One region of the Gilliamella sp. Gris3-2 genome, then DNA from elsewhere that is predicted to be linked to it. Evidence: riboswitches for the same ligand, from Rfam matches in the RefSeq annotation. Region 1 holds a riboswitch; the other holds the start of a gene.

Region 1 (7,915 bases):
AAAAAGTTTCAGGTAACTATATGTTAAAGTATAAAATGAGTTGTTTTGTTGGGTTCAGGTTTGTGTTGTTGTTATTTTATTCATCAGACATCCATTTTGCGAAAATAATGTTTGTCTGATTAAATTCTAAGTATTATAGGTAAACTAAATTGTATCAAGTATAAAAAACCGACCATAGAGGTCGGTTTGTCTTTTGAAGTTTTATCACTGTTGGGCTTCAATGTTGCCGCCAACTAAATCTAGATGAATAGTTTTACCTGGGACTAATTTACCTGACAGTATTTGTTGTGCCAATGGGTTTTCGATCTCTTGTTGGATCGATCGTTTTAACGGTCTTGCGCCATAAATTGGGTCAAAGCCAACCTTAGCTAACTGTTCAAGTGCAGCATCCGAAATATCCAATTGGTAACCGCGTTCTTCTAAACGTTTTTCAACGTGTGCTAACTGAATTTTTGCGATCGCTTTAATGTTTTCTTGACCTAATGGGTGGAATACCACTGTTTCGTCAATACGATTGATAAATTCTGGTCTAAAGTGTTTGGTTACAACCGTCATCACTAGAGATTTCATTTCGTCATAACTTAGTTCAACTTGACCTTGAATTAGGTCAGAACCTAAGTTTGATGTCATAATTATGACAGTGTTACGAAAATCAACTGTGCGACCTTGACCATCTGTTAAGCGCCCATCATCCAATACTTGCAGTAAGATATTAAAGACATCTGGGTGTGCTTTTTCGACTTCATCAAGTAAAATTACTGAGTATGGTCGTCGTCTAACTGCTTCGGTTAAATACCCCCCTTCTTCATACCCAACATAACCTGGAGGCGCACCAATTAAGCGAGCAACGGAGTGTTTTTCCATAAACTCTGACATATCTATACGCACCATAGCATCTTCGCTGTCAAACATAAAGTTAGCCAATGATTTGCAAAGCTCGGTTTTACCGACACCCGTTGGTCCTAAGAATAGGAATGATCCAATCGGTTTATTTGGATCTGAAAGCCCTGCTCGGCTACGTCGAATCGCATTTGCAACCGCTAATACTGCTTCATTTTGACCTATTACACGTTTATGTAAGGCATCTTCCATGTGCAATAGTTTATCTTTCTCGCTCTCAAGCATTCTAGAAACTGGAATACCTGTCGCTTTAGATAATACTTCTGCAATTTCGTTATCGGTCACTTTGTTACGCAATAACTTCATGGTTTTGCCTTCTAACTGCGTTGCTGAAGCAAGTTTCTTTTCGAGCTCTGGAATTTTGCCATATTGTAATTCTGACATTTTGTTCAAGTCGCCAGCTCGACGAGCTTGCTCTATTTCAGTACGTGCCTTTTCTAGTTCTGCTTTGATGTTTTGAGTCCCCGAAACAGCTGCCTTTTCTGACTTCCATTCTTCTTCAAGTGAAGCATATTCCTTTTCTTTTTCAGAAAGTTCATCATTTAACATTTGTAGTCGCTTTTTACTCGCATCATCAGATTCTTTTTTAAGCGCTTGTTGTTCAAGTTTAAGTTGAATTATGCGCCTTTCAAGTCGATCTAAAGATTCTGGTTTTGAATCCATTTGCATACGAATACTTGATGCGGCTTCGTCAATTAAATCAATCGCTTTGTCAGGTAACATGCGATCAGAAATATAACGATGCGATAATGTAGCCGCAGCTACGATTGCAGGATCGGTTATTTGCACATGGTGATGCAGTTCATAACGTTCTTTTAAACCACGCAAAATAGCGATCGTATCTTCAACTGTTGGTTCGGCAACATAGACTTTTTGGAAACGACGCTCTAACGCAGGATCTTTTTCAATATATTGACGGTATTCATCAAGCGTTGTTGCTCCCACGCAGTGTAATTCACCGCGAGCTAATGCGGGTTTTAACATATTACCAGCATCCATTGCTCCATCGCTTTTTCCTGCGCCAACCATGGTATGGATTTCGTCAATAAATAATATAATGCGACCTTCTTCTTTTGCTAAGTCTTTAAGCACGGCTTTTAGGCGTTCTTCAAATTCCCCTCGATATTTGGCACCAGCAATTAATGCACCCATGTCTAATGATAAAACGCGTTTATTTCGTAATCCTTCAGGGACTTCACGGTTAACAATGCGTTGTGCTAATCCTTCTACAATAGCAGTTTTCCCTACACCTGGTTCCCCAATTAATACTGGATTATTTTTAGTACGACGTTGTAATACCTGAATAGTTCGACGAATTTCTTCATCACGACCAATAACAGGATCAAGTTTACCTTGTTCTGCTCGTTGAGTTAAATCAATGGTGTATTTTTTAAGTGCACCGCGTTGATCTTCTGCATTAGGATCGTTCACGTTATCGCTACCTCTTACTTGATTAACTGCTTGGCTAAATTTATCTTTATTAACACCTGATCTTTTAAGAAGATCGCCTAAACTGCCCTTATCTTCTAAAGCGGCTAATATAAAGAGTTCTGATGAGATATAGCTATCACCGTTCTTTTGGGATAATTTATCGCAAAGATTTAATACTCGAACAAAATCTTGCGATGGAATAACATCTCCACCCACACCTTGAACTTGGGGTAATCGGTCAATAGCTTGAGCTAATTCTTGTTGTAAATTAACAATATTTGCACCTGCTGCAATCAATAAAGGCATTACACTACTCCCTACTTGATTAAGCATGGCTGATAGGACATGCACAGGCTCTATATATTGATTGTCTTTACCTAATGCCATTGACTGCGCATCAGCTAAAGCTTGTTGAAACTTATTTGTTAGTTTATCTAACCTCATAGTGTTTATCTCCTGAGCAATAAATTTGGATTAAACGCTTAACACATTTAATCCATTTGCATGTGATCTAAATGAGTGTTGCAACCTAAATTTCAAGAGCAAAGTTAAAATATTTTTTACAAAATTTATACAACAAAATTATCAAGTATGTAAGAATTAATTGACATAAAAATAAAGCTGTTTGCAATTCAAGCAATTACATCTAAATTTCGTTTTAAGATATACTGGTAAGATGACAAATTCACTTTTATCCCTTATATTGTTACCTTTATTTTGTTAGGTTCGCTAACCGTGGTTCGTAACCCATCCCACGAAAAAAAACTAGGAATATAAAATGTTCAAAATAGCCAAAGAGTTTCAATTTGATGCTTGTCACATGTTAGATGGGCACAATAAAAAGTGTCATAATCTGCACGGTCACACTTATCGCCTATTTGTTGAAATTAGCGGAGAGCTTATTGATAACGGCTCAAGCCAAGATATGGTCATGGATTATGCCGATTTAAAGCTAATAGTTAAACAACATATTGTCGATCCGTTAGATCACGCCTATCTTTACAATCAACATAACCCTAATGAGTGCCGTATCGCGTCGTTACTACAAGAAATGGATCGTAAAATTTTTGCCTTTCCCTGTAGAACCACCGCAGAAGGAATGAGCAAATTTATTTTTGATTGCTTATCGCAATATTTGCCTGTTTCGATGATCAAACTATGGGAAACGCCAACTTCATATTGTGAATATCATCGGAGTTAATGATGATTGAATTTCGTATTGTTGAAATCTTCGAATCCTTACAAGGCGAAGGTTATAATACTGGCATGCCTGCTGTTTTTATTCGTTTTGCAGGATGCAATTTAAATTGTGCCTGGTGTGACACTAATTTTCGAAAATTTACTCGATTCACGTTAGATGCTTTAATGACTAAAGTGAGCGAATATAAAAGCAAAAATATTATTATTACAGGTGGCGAACCAACAATGGTTAAAGCGTTACCTGAATTGCTTTTGCCACTCAAAAAAGCGGGTTATTTCATCGCCATTGAAAGCAACGGTCTTGGTAAAGTCGATCCGCTTATTGATTATATTGCGCTAAGCCCTAAATTTTGTTATCAGTCACGCTATCAAAAAATAGTACAACCAATAGCAAATGAAGTACGCATAGTAGCCGAAAATCACTGCGATTTTATTCCTTTTTGCCAATATATCGAAACTCATATTCAAGCCAAACGCTATTATCTATCTCCTTGTGAAAAAGATGGTGCATTTAATATGTTTGAAACGATAGAGTTGTTAGGAAAAATCAACCAAAATCGACTGAATAATAAATGGCTTTTGAGTGTGCAAAGCCACAAGTTTGCCAATATAGAATGATAAATTAGTACTAAAGAGAACTAATTAAATATTCATAAAATCAAGAAGTTTTATTAATTTTAATTGAATAATTGTTTAATCTATAATAACCTCATATAAATTATTTATATGGAATTAACTGTCATGCGTTTTTGCTATTGTTTATTGCTAACTTTGTTTACAACTCCAGTTATAGCTTGGGATATAGTTTGTGATAATACTTTAACTTGTCGTGTTATAGAATATAGTGATATATCTGATACAGGAGTGATAAAATCGTCAATTTTATTCCAGCGAAAAGCGGGGGCCAATCAGCCAGTTGAAATTTATGTTAGAACAAAAAATAACAAAGAAGAAGATGAAGAAGGTATTGAAATTAAAAACACTCAACAATTAGATAATTCATTGGCTGCATTCATTAATCAAGAGTATTTAGGCGAATTAAAAGAAATACAAAATAATATTTATCAGTTGTCACAATTCCAAGCTACAAAAATTATTCAAGCATTTACAAAAAATGAGAAAGTTATATTCCGTAACAGTAGAAGTCAATCATTTTATACCAATGGCGGATTTTATGATGTCATGTTAACAATGGACAAAAAACAAGGACGGGTTGGTACAACTGGCGCAGTTATAGCACATGGTAATAAAAATGAATCAAACGTTTATGCACCAATACCTGTACCAACTATAAAAAAAGGTAAAGTAATTGCTCCAGAACAAAGTCAAGAACTTAATATCAATGAAGTAATTAAAATATTCCCTCAATTCAAAAAACGCTATATACATGAAGCTAAATGTGATGCTTATGATTTAGAAGATCCTTATTATGATGAAACACAAGGATATGATAAAAGATTTCGGTTAATTAAATTAGATAATAAGCACGATTTACTTGAAACTAGGTGTTGGTTTAGCGCATATAACTCAGGTAACGCCTATTGGATAATTTCCAACACTGCTAAACTAAGTAATAAAAATATAAAATTTATAAATAATGAGGGCAATACATACAAAAATGGAACAATATCCAGTATAGCTAAGCTAAGAGGTGAGGGAGATTGTTTAGAAAAATCTAGCTGGACTTGGAATGGACATAAATTTATGCTTTCCTCTAATATAAGTACAGGTGAATGCTTAGGTTTTGACGGTGGGGCTTGGGAATTACCTTCTTTTGTTAGCGAAATAAAATAACAATTGAACAATAGAAAGCCTTCAGATCTTATGGCGGTTTAAATATTATAATTTTATATATTAACATTTACCGCAGATCTTTATACTATAAATATTTTACAAAGCAGCTAAAAATTGAAGGTTTTTAGCTTAAAAAAACTCTTTTATTCAAACCAGATCATTGATGCCATTCTACCAGTTCTATTTTCACGTCGATAAGAGAAGAATTCATCTTGTTCAGTATAAGTACAATAATCACCACCAAAAATTTGCGTTACTCCTACTGCTTGTAAACGTTGTTTGGCAATTAGATATAGATCTGCTAGGTATTTTTGTTCAGTTGGGTTGATCAATTTAAACGCTTCTTGTGCTTTTGGATCGACTTTTTCAAATTGTTGTTTGACTTCAATACCTACCTCAAATTTTTTGACACTAATGGCTGGTCCCATCCAAGCAATGATGTTTGATGGCGAGCTTGAAAATTTTTTGATTGTTTCTTCTAATATACCATTACATAATCCTCGCCAACCAGCATGGACAGCTGCAACTTCGTCACCTTTTGTTGTACAAAAAAGGACAGGCATGCAATCTGCGGTTAACACCACACTAACTTGCTTAGGTTGATTGGTATATGATCCATCAGCTTCAAAAGTTTGATAAGAATCGATGTTACCTGTTGGAGGCTGTAAAGCAATTTGTGATATATCAAGCACTGTTGTGCTGTGAGTTTGCGTTAACCAATACGGTTCGCTTGGTATTTGTTCGGCTTGAATAATTCTTCGGCGGTTTTCAGCAATATGTTCTGAATTATCACCAGTTCGATTTCCCATATTTAAACTTACAAATGGCGCTAAACTAACACCACCAGTTCGTGTTGAAGTAAAGGCATGAATTTTTTTTGGGGCTGTCCAATATGGGTAAATCGATTTAATCATATTCATCACCAATCTAGTTCATCTTTATGCTGTTCGGTATCTTCTTGTAAAGCTTGTATTAAATTTTGCATATCTTCAGGAATAGGAGCATGCCATTCCATTTGTTCACCTGTTATAGGATGATATAATCGCAACATGGTAGCGTGTAATGCTTGGCGATTAAAATCGCGTAAAGTTTGAATAAAAGATTCACTAGCCCCCTTAGGCGGCCTTGGTCTTCCACCGTAGAGTGGGTCACCAATTAGTGGGTGAGCAATATGTGCCATGTGCACTCGGATTTGGTGAGTTCGCCCTGTTTCTAAGCGCAATCGCAAACGTGTATGTAGGCGATATTTTTCCATCACTCTATAATGGGTAACCGCTGGTTTACCCGTTGGGAATACAGCCATATGTGTACGTTTGGTTGGATGACGGGTGATAGGCTGATCAACGGTTCCTCCTGCGGTAATAATCCCAATGACCACAGCTTCATATTCGCGTGTAATTTCGCGTAGTTGAAGTGATTCGACCAAATGTGTTTGTGCCATAATAGTTTTAGCTACAACCATTAGCCCTGTTGTATCTTTATCTAGACGATGCACAATACCTGCGCGGGGTACGCGTGCTATCTCAGGATAATAATGCAATAAGGCATTTAATACCGTACCATCAGGATTACCTGCTCCAGGATGCACAACTAAATCACGAGGTTTATTAATCACCAAAATGTCATCATCCTCGTAAACAATATCAAGCTTTATATCTTCCGGTTGATGATAAGTTTCTTGTTCAATTTCAGCATTAATAGTTATTATTTCGCCACCGAGCACTTTTTCTTTTGGTTTATTAACGATAACATCGTTGACAGTGACTTTATTATTAATAATCCAATCTTTTATTCTTGAGCGTGAATAATCAGGAAAAAGCTCGGATAATGCTTGATCTAAACGCATTCCTAGTTGACTTTGTTCGATTTTAGTTGATAATTTTAACTCATGCATGTGTAATTTATCTATTTTAAGCTGTTATGTTTTAGAGTATTATATACTAATCATCGCCTTTAATGTTTAATTATATTTGGATCAAAAACTGAATGAAATTGCGTTTACACTCTTTGCTAGCTATCGCTTTAAGTGGCATGCTAATTGGCTGTACTTCTTCCAAGCCCGATGTTGAAAATGTACCCGAGATTGAACTACATAACAAAGCGAAGTCTGAGCTTGAAAATGGTAATATTAAATCCAGTATTGCTATATTAGAGTCCTTGGACAAAAATTATCCTTTTGGTCCTTATTCTCAACAAGTTCAACTTGATTTGATTTACGCTTACTATAAATCAGCTGACTTACCGTTAGCAATTGCGTCAATTGACCGTTTTTTGAAATTGAATCCAACGCATCCAAATATTGATTGGGTTATTTATATGCGTGGCATTTCAAATATGGCACAAGACGACAATATGATCCAAGGTTGGTTTAATGTTGATCGTTCAGATCGCGATCCCGATTATGCTTCAGCTGCATTTAAGGACTTTTCTTATCTACTGTCTAGTTTTCCAAACAGTCAATATGCAGCCGATGCGCAAAAACGCCTTGTATTTTTGAAAAATAGATTGGCTCGCTATCAGTTAAAAGTCGCACAATTCTATACAAAACGCGGTGCTTATGTAGCTGTGATTAATCGCGTGACTGAAATGT
Region 2 (7,915 bases), on a different contig from region 1:
AGGACTTTAATCGTGAGGCGCTAGGCATTGATATTGCAGTCAGTTTACCGGCAGAAAGAATTACCCGTTACTTAGATAAACTGGCCGAATATCATGGATATCCATTAAAAATACGGGTCGATAATGGACCAGAATTTACAGGAAAAACCTTTATAAACTGGGCTAAATCACATGATATAGTCATTGATTATATAAAGCCCGGTAGCTATTATCAAAATGGTTATATTGAACGATTTAATCGTACCTATCGTACTGAAGTACTCGATTTATATCTTTTTAACAACTTAGCACAAGCAAGGAGAATAACCGAAGAATGGTTAACGATTTATAACACCGAAAGACCACATGAGGCGTTAAATAACATGACACTGCTCGAATATAAAACATTAAAACAAGCAGCTTAATTTTCTACGTGAGTTGTGTACTAAGTTTGGGGGATTTACAGTTCTTTGGTTGATTATTCTCTATTTACATATAAACTTCCCACAGTTCAAGGATTAAGAACTAAACACTAAGGTACGGTGCAAACAGCATAGCCACCTCCAGAGGTGCCCCACTGATCCACATAACCATTACGGTGAATATATAAGTGAGTTGTATTTGATACCGCATCATTCGTCCAAATATCACCACGACCAAAACCTGCCACATCACCATAATAGGATAAATCGCTCCACTCACTTAAAAATCCTGCCCCTATTTGACGTTGGTAATATAGACTACCGGACGACGGTGTGGAGCCATCTATGTCGCTTATACATGGAAAATAAGCATTATCCACACCACATTTCGCATTGCTTAAATCTCTTATCTTCGAAAAACGATAACCCAAACTACTACACCAAGTTGCTTGCTCAGGAACAGTAGTATATTTCTCTCCCCGATGGACAAACCACTGCTTTAGCTCAAATCCATATTTAACAACCACACCACTGCTATTCTTCCCTTCCAACACAAATAGTTGCGGCAAAGATGGCACAGTAAGTCGACTAGGATTACTTGATTGTATTTGGATATTATTCGCCCTAGGACCATTTAACGTTACTCGCGTTACGTTTTTGGATTTATCTGTAATCCAATCATCATATGTAGTAGTGCCCGTGCACCATCGGCATGGAATGGTGAATGAGTCTGAACGAGGTTTTACCCAATTCACTGTTGCAGTTATCCCTCCGTAAGTTTTTGAAGACCAGGTCAACTGACTTGCATCCACCCCACCTATATCCAAATCAAAATATAATCCATCTGCCCCCGTAGTGGGAAAATTAAGGCTATAAGAAGATGGATTAATTGACTGTGTTAAAAAACCTTTAGTAGGATCCCATATACTAGATGGACCCGCAAAGCGAGGATTATCTCCAGCAAAATTAGTACCACCAAATATCAAACGAGGCCTTACATAGCAAACTTTAGGCTGCTGTGAATTTGGGTTGATATAATATGACACCGTATTTCCGTTTAAAGTACTTCTATTTGGCACACCATACTTTGTTTCTAAAGTAGCATCCGTACTACTTAATGTTATCCTATAAGGTGCATTACAAATATCTAATATATCACTGCGACTAACGGCATTACTATTTTTATCAGTAAACGATACTGATATATTCCCTGTCGCAGTGACACTATTAGCTCCCTGTCCATCTCCATCATCATCTCCCCAATTACCTTGTGTTACCAAGCTACTTATACTCACAGAGTCGGTTGATGGTGGAACTATCATTTCAATATTAGCAAGCGTATCACCTGCATTAGGTAAATGAATTGGCGTCATCGCTGAGTTATTATTTTGTGGAGTGAAAACTTGACCGTCCGATAACTTAATACTTATTAAATCATCAGTTGTAGTTAATTTAGTGACGCCACCATCAAGCGTCAAATACGGCGCAGAGCCGTTAATAACCTGTGAGGTCCGAGCTAACAACGCCTGCGAACTCACTGAATATGGCAATAACAACAATGGTGCAAAAACTATGGCTAATTTGGATAACAAGTTGGAAATCGACGGCAATCTTGGCGATTTCGCTAGATTTGATAATAAAAAGCAAAATGGAGTTTGTTTTTGATTACGGTAAAACTTAAATAGATTTAAGGTATAGCACTGCCAATGCCTGTTATTATTATAGCACACAATATCTAACCTCCTGTTAATTTGTGTTTTATTTTTATAGTTGTTTATTTTTTAATGAGCTGCGTTTTGCCATAAAATAATCAAAATTATAGCTAACTAAATACTAAAGCGCTAGTTTTTGGCAAAATTTTCTAAAAACCTAGCACAGGATGCAGAATGAAGCCTTCGGCTGCCCGACGCAGGATAAAAGGCTATATTGACCTTTGAGTGTTGTGAAATATTAGTGTATTTTTCAATATTAAACATAAAACTCATCAAAAAAATAAATGAGTTTATGTTTATTTAGGTGAGTAACTAAAATTTAGATTTTAATGATTAATTGTTTCTAGGCATTGCAACTAACTTTTTTAGGATAAAATTGAGAATGACACCATAAAGTGGCAAAAAGAATAATCCGCAAATTAGAATTTTAAAACTATAGTCCATTAACGAAATTTCGATCCAATGATTTGCCATAAATTCATCGTTACTTTGATAAAATGCGATAGCAAAAAAAACAATAGTATCAATACCATTACCAAATATTGCTGATGCTGTTGGGGCAACCCACCATGATTTGTTTTTTCTTAAATAGTTAAAAACAGTAATATCCATTAGTTGACCAACTAAATAAGCGGCAAAACTTGCCAATGCAATTCGAAATACGAAGCTATTAAATTCCGTCAATGCTGATAATCCAACCCAATGGGTTTCAAAAAATAGTACCGAAATCAGGTATGAAAATAACAATGCAGGAATCATTACAACAAAAATGATTTTTCTGGCTAAACTAGCACCATAAATTCGAATAGTCAGATCGGTAGTTAAAAAGATAAACGGAAAAGTGAATGCCCCCCAAGTTGTTTGAAAACCAAAAATTTCGAATGGAATTTGGACTAAATAATTGCTTGAAGCAATAACTAATATGTGAAAAAAAGCCAACCAGTAAAGCGCTTTTTGTTTTTGTTTACAGGTAAAACTTTTTTCTATCGATTCTGAATGAACATTTAAGTACATCTTTTTTCCTTTTTAATGGGGTGAGAGAACCCAATGATGAATGAATTTATTTAGCTTGAGCCATATATTCTTGTAGGCCCTTATTGCGCAATAAACAACTTGGACACTTACCACATCCCCCTTCAACACCGTAATAACAGGTATGGGTATGTTTTTGAACATAATCAAGATAACCTAGTTTATCAGCCATTTCCCACGTTTGCGCTTTAGTCAAATACATCAGTGGCGTGATGAGATTAAACGCATAGTCCATGGCTAAATTCATTGATACATTCATTGATTTAATAAAGACATCACGGCAATCTGGATAACCACTAAAATCGGTTTCACAAACTCCAATAATAATGTCAGAAATTCCTTGTTGCTTAGCATGACAGCCAGCCAAAAGTAAAAAAAGCATATTACGCCCATCAACGAAGGTATTAGGGTAATCGCCATCTTGAGCGGCTTTAATTTCTTGAGCGTCATCAATCAACGCATTATTTGTAGTTTGTTTGATAACTGATGTATCAATGACAGTTTGCTCTATACCAAGATCATCAGCGATCCATTTGGCTTTTTCAAGCTCTATTGCGTGGCGTTGACCATAGCGAAAACTGATTGCCTGAACGTTTTCACGTCCATAATCAGCAATGGCTTGCAGTAAGCAAGTGGTTGAGTCTTGCCCACCAGAAAATATAACTAGTGCTTTACGAGTTTGCATTAATGTTCCTGTTAAGATAGATTAAATTAGCGATTATCCACTTTTTCTGGATACATGTCGTGATTGGCTAATCGATTAGCCGCAACTTGTTCCCAATGAGTACCCGATTTGCCATAATTGGCATAAGGATCAATCGAAATGCCGCCACGAGGTGTAAATTTTCCCCAGACTTCGATATATTTAGGATCCATTAATTTAATAAGATCTTTCATAATGATATTAATACAATCTTCGTGGTAATCGCCATGATTCCGAAAGCTGAACAGATAGAGTTTTAACGATTTACTTTCGACCATTTTAATATTGGGTACGTACGAAATATAAATTGTCGCAAAATCAGGTTGCCCCGTGATAGGACAAAGACTAGTAAACTCTGGGCAATTAAATTTAACAAAATAATCGTTATTCGGGTGTTTATTATCGAACGTTTCGAGTATTTCAGGGCAATAGGTTGTTGGATAGCGAACAGACTGATCGCCTAGTAGTGTAATTTTACTCATTATTTTTCCTTAGTTTTTTAGCGTGGGAGGTTCACGAACCACGTAACAAGGCGCACACCATACTCTTTTTGCTTTAAAAAGTCTAGTATGACAATAGATTTATAAAAAATGTAAAACTAACACCGTCAACAATAACTATTGATGGTGTTAATAATAAAATATCGTTGAAGAGCAAATAAATCAAGAATCGGGAAATACTCTGCCTGATATCGTTTATTTAGCTCCCAATTCTTTATAAAAATCAGATAATTTAGTTTTAGCTTTATTAAGTTCTTTTTCAGCATCAGCTAATTTTGTTTGTTGTTTGACAATTTTCTGTTCATTATCTTTATCTTTCGCTTTTGATTTTGATTTTGCTTGTTCTAATTCTTTAGTTCTTTCAGCCACTTTATTTGATTTTTCGTTAATCTCTTTTTTATATTTGGCTTCTAAATCATCATTTGAACAATGCTTATTTAAGTTACGTAATGATTTTTCAAGCCCTTGGATTTGATGAGAATTATTATTTTTTTTAGCATAATCAATCTGTTTTTCAATAGCCTGTTTTTTGCTTTCACACGTAAGTCCCTTTAGTTGTTCATTTGAAGCATAAGCACCAAATGATAATGAGATAGCTAACGTAATGACACTCAATTTACTTACTAACCGAATTACTGATTTCATACGAATTTTTCCTTAATTTTATTTTCTTAATTGAACACAATTGACTTTATGATCTTTACCTTTAGTTAGAATAAGGTTCGCTCGTTCTTTTGTAGGTAAAATATTTTCAACTAAATTTAATTCATTAATTTCTCGCCAAATACGATTGGCAATATTTGTAGCTTCATGTTCTGGAAGTTTTGAGTAGTGATTAAAATAAGAGTTAGGATCGCTAAATGCACCCTCCCTAAATTTTAAAAACCGATTTACATACCAATCATGTAATAATGACATATCAGCATCAACATAAATTGAAAAATCGACATAATCCGAAACAAAAACTCGGTTATTCGCTTGTGGATAATTCAGTGTACTTTGCAGTACATTCAAACCTTCAAGAATCAAAATGTCAGGACTATCAATAACGATTTCTTCATCTTCGACAATATCATAAACTAAATGAGAATAAACGGGTGCTTTAACTTGTGCCTGTCCTGATTTTATATCAGCAACAAAATTAAGCAATTTTTTTATATCGTAAGACTGAGGAAACCCTTTTTTATTCATTATTCCATGTTCTTCAAGATATCTATTTGGATATAAAAAACCATCAGTTGTTACCAAAGATACTTTGCGATGTTCAGGCCAACGGGTTAATAATGCTTGTAGTACTCTAGCGGTAGTACTTTTACCTACAGCAACACTGCCTGCAATGCCAATAATGTAAGGTGTTTTTTGACTTTTACCTAAGAATTTAGATAAAACAGCTTGCCGATTAAAATTATTGCTGATGTAATAATTAAGTAATCTAGATAAAGGTAAATAAATTTCACTCACTTCATCCATGGATAAATCTTCATTAATACCTTGTAACGAAACTAATTCTTCTGCTGTTAAAGTCATTGGTACCGTATTACGTAAGCTAGCCCATTCTTGACGATTGAATTTCAGATAAGGGCTTAAGTGATTTTTCATTTTATTGTTCTCTAATTCGGTCTAACAAATTTATTCGTCTCAGATTATACATAAATTTATTTTTTTACAATCTTAAATTAGCATGACGTCTTCATCATAGCTATATTTTGGACTTACTGATAAAATACGTTTGTAAAATGATTAACCCTAATATTAGACAGAGATTTTATGTTAAAAAATAAATCAAAACAGAAAGCTAAAAAAAGCCGTCAAGAGATTAATGAAGAATCTCGGGAACTGAAGCGTAAACGCAAACACAAAGGTTTGCCAAGTGGCTCTCGCTTTAATAAACTAAATAATAATAAAAATAAAAATTCGACAAAAACAACCAAAGATCCAAGAGTGGGGAGCAAAAAACCTATTTCTTTAATTGTTGAAGATTCTAACAATATAGAAAAACCTGTTAAACAATCTAAAACAATTAAAACGATTTTATCACCTCAACAAGAATTAGAACAATTAGAGAACGATCCAAAATTAGATATGTTACTTGATCTAGTCGAGCAAAAAGCCAAACTCACTAAAGATCAACAAATTTATCTTGATAGCAAATTGAATCGTATCGATGAACTGATGCAAGAGCTTGGTTATACTGATGACGACTTTGATGATTTTGATGAATTAGACGAAAAGAAAGAAGATATTGTTAGTTTATTAAAACGAAACTAATAATAGGAAAATATAATTAGCAATCGTGATAGTATGTGTCTTGATATGAGTAGGAATATCATCCAAAAGTAATATTCCTACTGATAATTTAAACTTAGAATCCATTACTTTTATTCAGTCAATTAATAATTAAAAGTGAGCAATTCATAGTGCCAATATTAATTATGTTAAGTTTATATTTTGGGTTATTGATTTGCACATTGTTATATTTAAATAAAACTAATCGAATCAAAATTAAAACCAAAATCAAGAACCAACAAAAAGCAATAGTAAAAACTCATAAAAATAACAACACTAAAGATAGACATAAGCGGAAGTAAAAAGCATGACTGATACGCAATTATGGGATCAAGCGTTAATTGAAAAATATAATTATTCTGGCCCAAGATATACCTCTTACCCTACTGCACTTGAATTTAACGAAAAATTTAATGAGCAAGAATTTTTATCGGCGGCAACTCGTTATCCCACAAAACCGTTATCGCTTTATGTGCATATTCCGTTTTGTCATAAGCTTTGTTATTTCTGTGGTTGTAATAAGCTTATTACTCGCCAAACACAAAAAGTTACCAAATACCTTGACATTTTAGATATTGAAATTGCCGAACGCGCAAAATTATTTAAACATCGCACGGTAACACAAATGCACTGGGGAGGGGGTACACCAACTTTTTTAAACGATGCTGAAATTACTCGATTGATTACCTCGTTAAAAAAGCATTTTAATTTTGTTGCTAATGCCGAACTATCCATCGAAATTGATCCGCGTGAAATAACACAACAAACAATTGACCATTTAGCAAGTGTTGGTTTTAATAGGCTAAGTATGGGAATTCAAGATTTTAATCACGAAATCCAAAGCCTAATTAATCGTGAACAAGATGAAACATTAATACGGTCTCTTATTAATCAAGCACGTAAAAATAATTTTCACTCAATTAGTTTAGATTTAATTTATGGCCTACCAAAACAAACCATTGAAAGTTTTGCCGAAACGCTCAATAAAGTGATTGATATTTCTCCCGATCGTTTAAGTGTATTTAATTATGCCCACTTACCGAGCCGTTTTGCTGCCCAACGAAAAATTAAAGATGATGATTTGCCTAATGCCAATCAAAAATTGCAGATCCTACAAACTAGCATTAAAAAGTTAACCGAAGCTGGTTATCACTTTATCGGTATGGATCATTTTGCTAAGCCCTCTGATGAATTAGCTATTGCTCAACAAGAAAATAAATTGCATCGTAATTTTCAGGGGTATACAACTCAAGGCGATGCTGATTTACTTGGACTTGGTGT

What was found. A riboswitch is a leader RNA that binds a small molecule or an ion and turns the genes downstream of it on or off. The one in region 1 is predicted to bind preQ1.
Region 2: linked by a shared signal. The riboswitch ahead of queF (preQ(1) synthase) and the one ahead of queD (6-carboxytetrahydropterin synthase QueD) in region 1 are both predicted to bind preQ1.

Annotation. Positions count from the first base shown of each region.
Region 1 is NZ_LZHB01000071.1:26,300-34,214, forward strand. Features, by position in the region: gene clpB (ATP-dependent chaperone ClpB) at 205-2,775, opposite strand; PreQ1 riboswitch class I at 3,061-3,106, shown strand; gene queD (6-carboxytetrahydropterin synthase QueD) at 3,110-3,532, shown strand; gene A9G32_RS10245 (7-carboxy-7-deazaguanine synthase QueE) at 3,535-4,149, shown strand; gene A9G32_RS10250 (DUF1176 domain-containing protein) at 4,258-5,325, shown strand; gene pgeF (peptidoglycan editing factor PgeF) at 5,469-6,239, opposite strand; gene rluD (23S rRNA pseudouridine(1911/1915/1917) synthase RluD) at 6,245-7,219, opposite strand; partial or broken gene bamD (outer membrane protein assembly factor BamD) at 7,312-7,915, shown strand, end outside.
Region 2 is NZ_LZHB01000028.1:115,218-123,132, reverse strand. Features, by position in the region: gene A9G32_RS05320 (IS3 family transposase) at 1-404, shown strand, start outside; gene A9G32_RS05315 (hypothetical protein) at 512-2,131, opposite strand; gene A9G32_RS05310 (7-cyano-7-deazaguanine/7-aminomethyl-7-deazaguanine transporter) at 2,447-3,127, opposite strand; gene queC (7-cyano-7-deazaguanine synthase QueC) at 3,174-3,830, opposite strand; gene queF (preQ(1) synthase) at 3,857-4,330, opposite strand; PreQ1 riboswitch class I at 4,334-4,378, opposite strand; gene A9G32_RS05295 (DUF1090 domain-containing protein) at 4,544-4,993, opposite strand; gene coaA (type I pantothenate kinase) at 5,012-5,947, opposite strand; gene yihI (Der GTPase-activating protein YihI) at 6,116-6,616, shown strand; gene hemN (oxygen-independent coproporphyrinogen III oxidase) at 6,942-7,915, shown strand, end outside.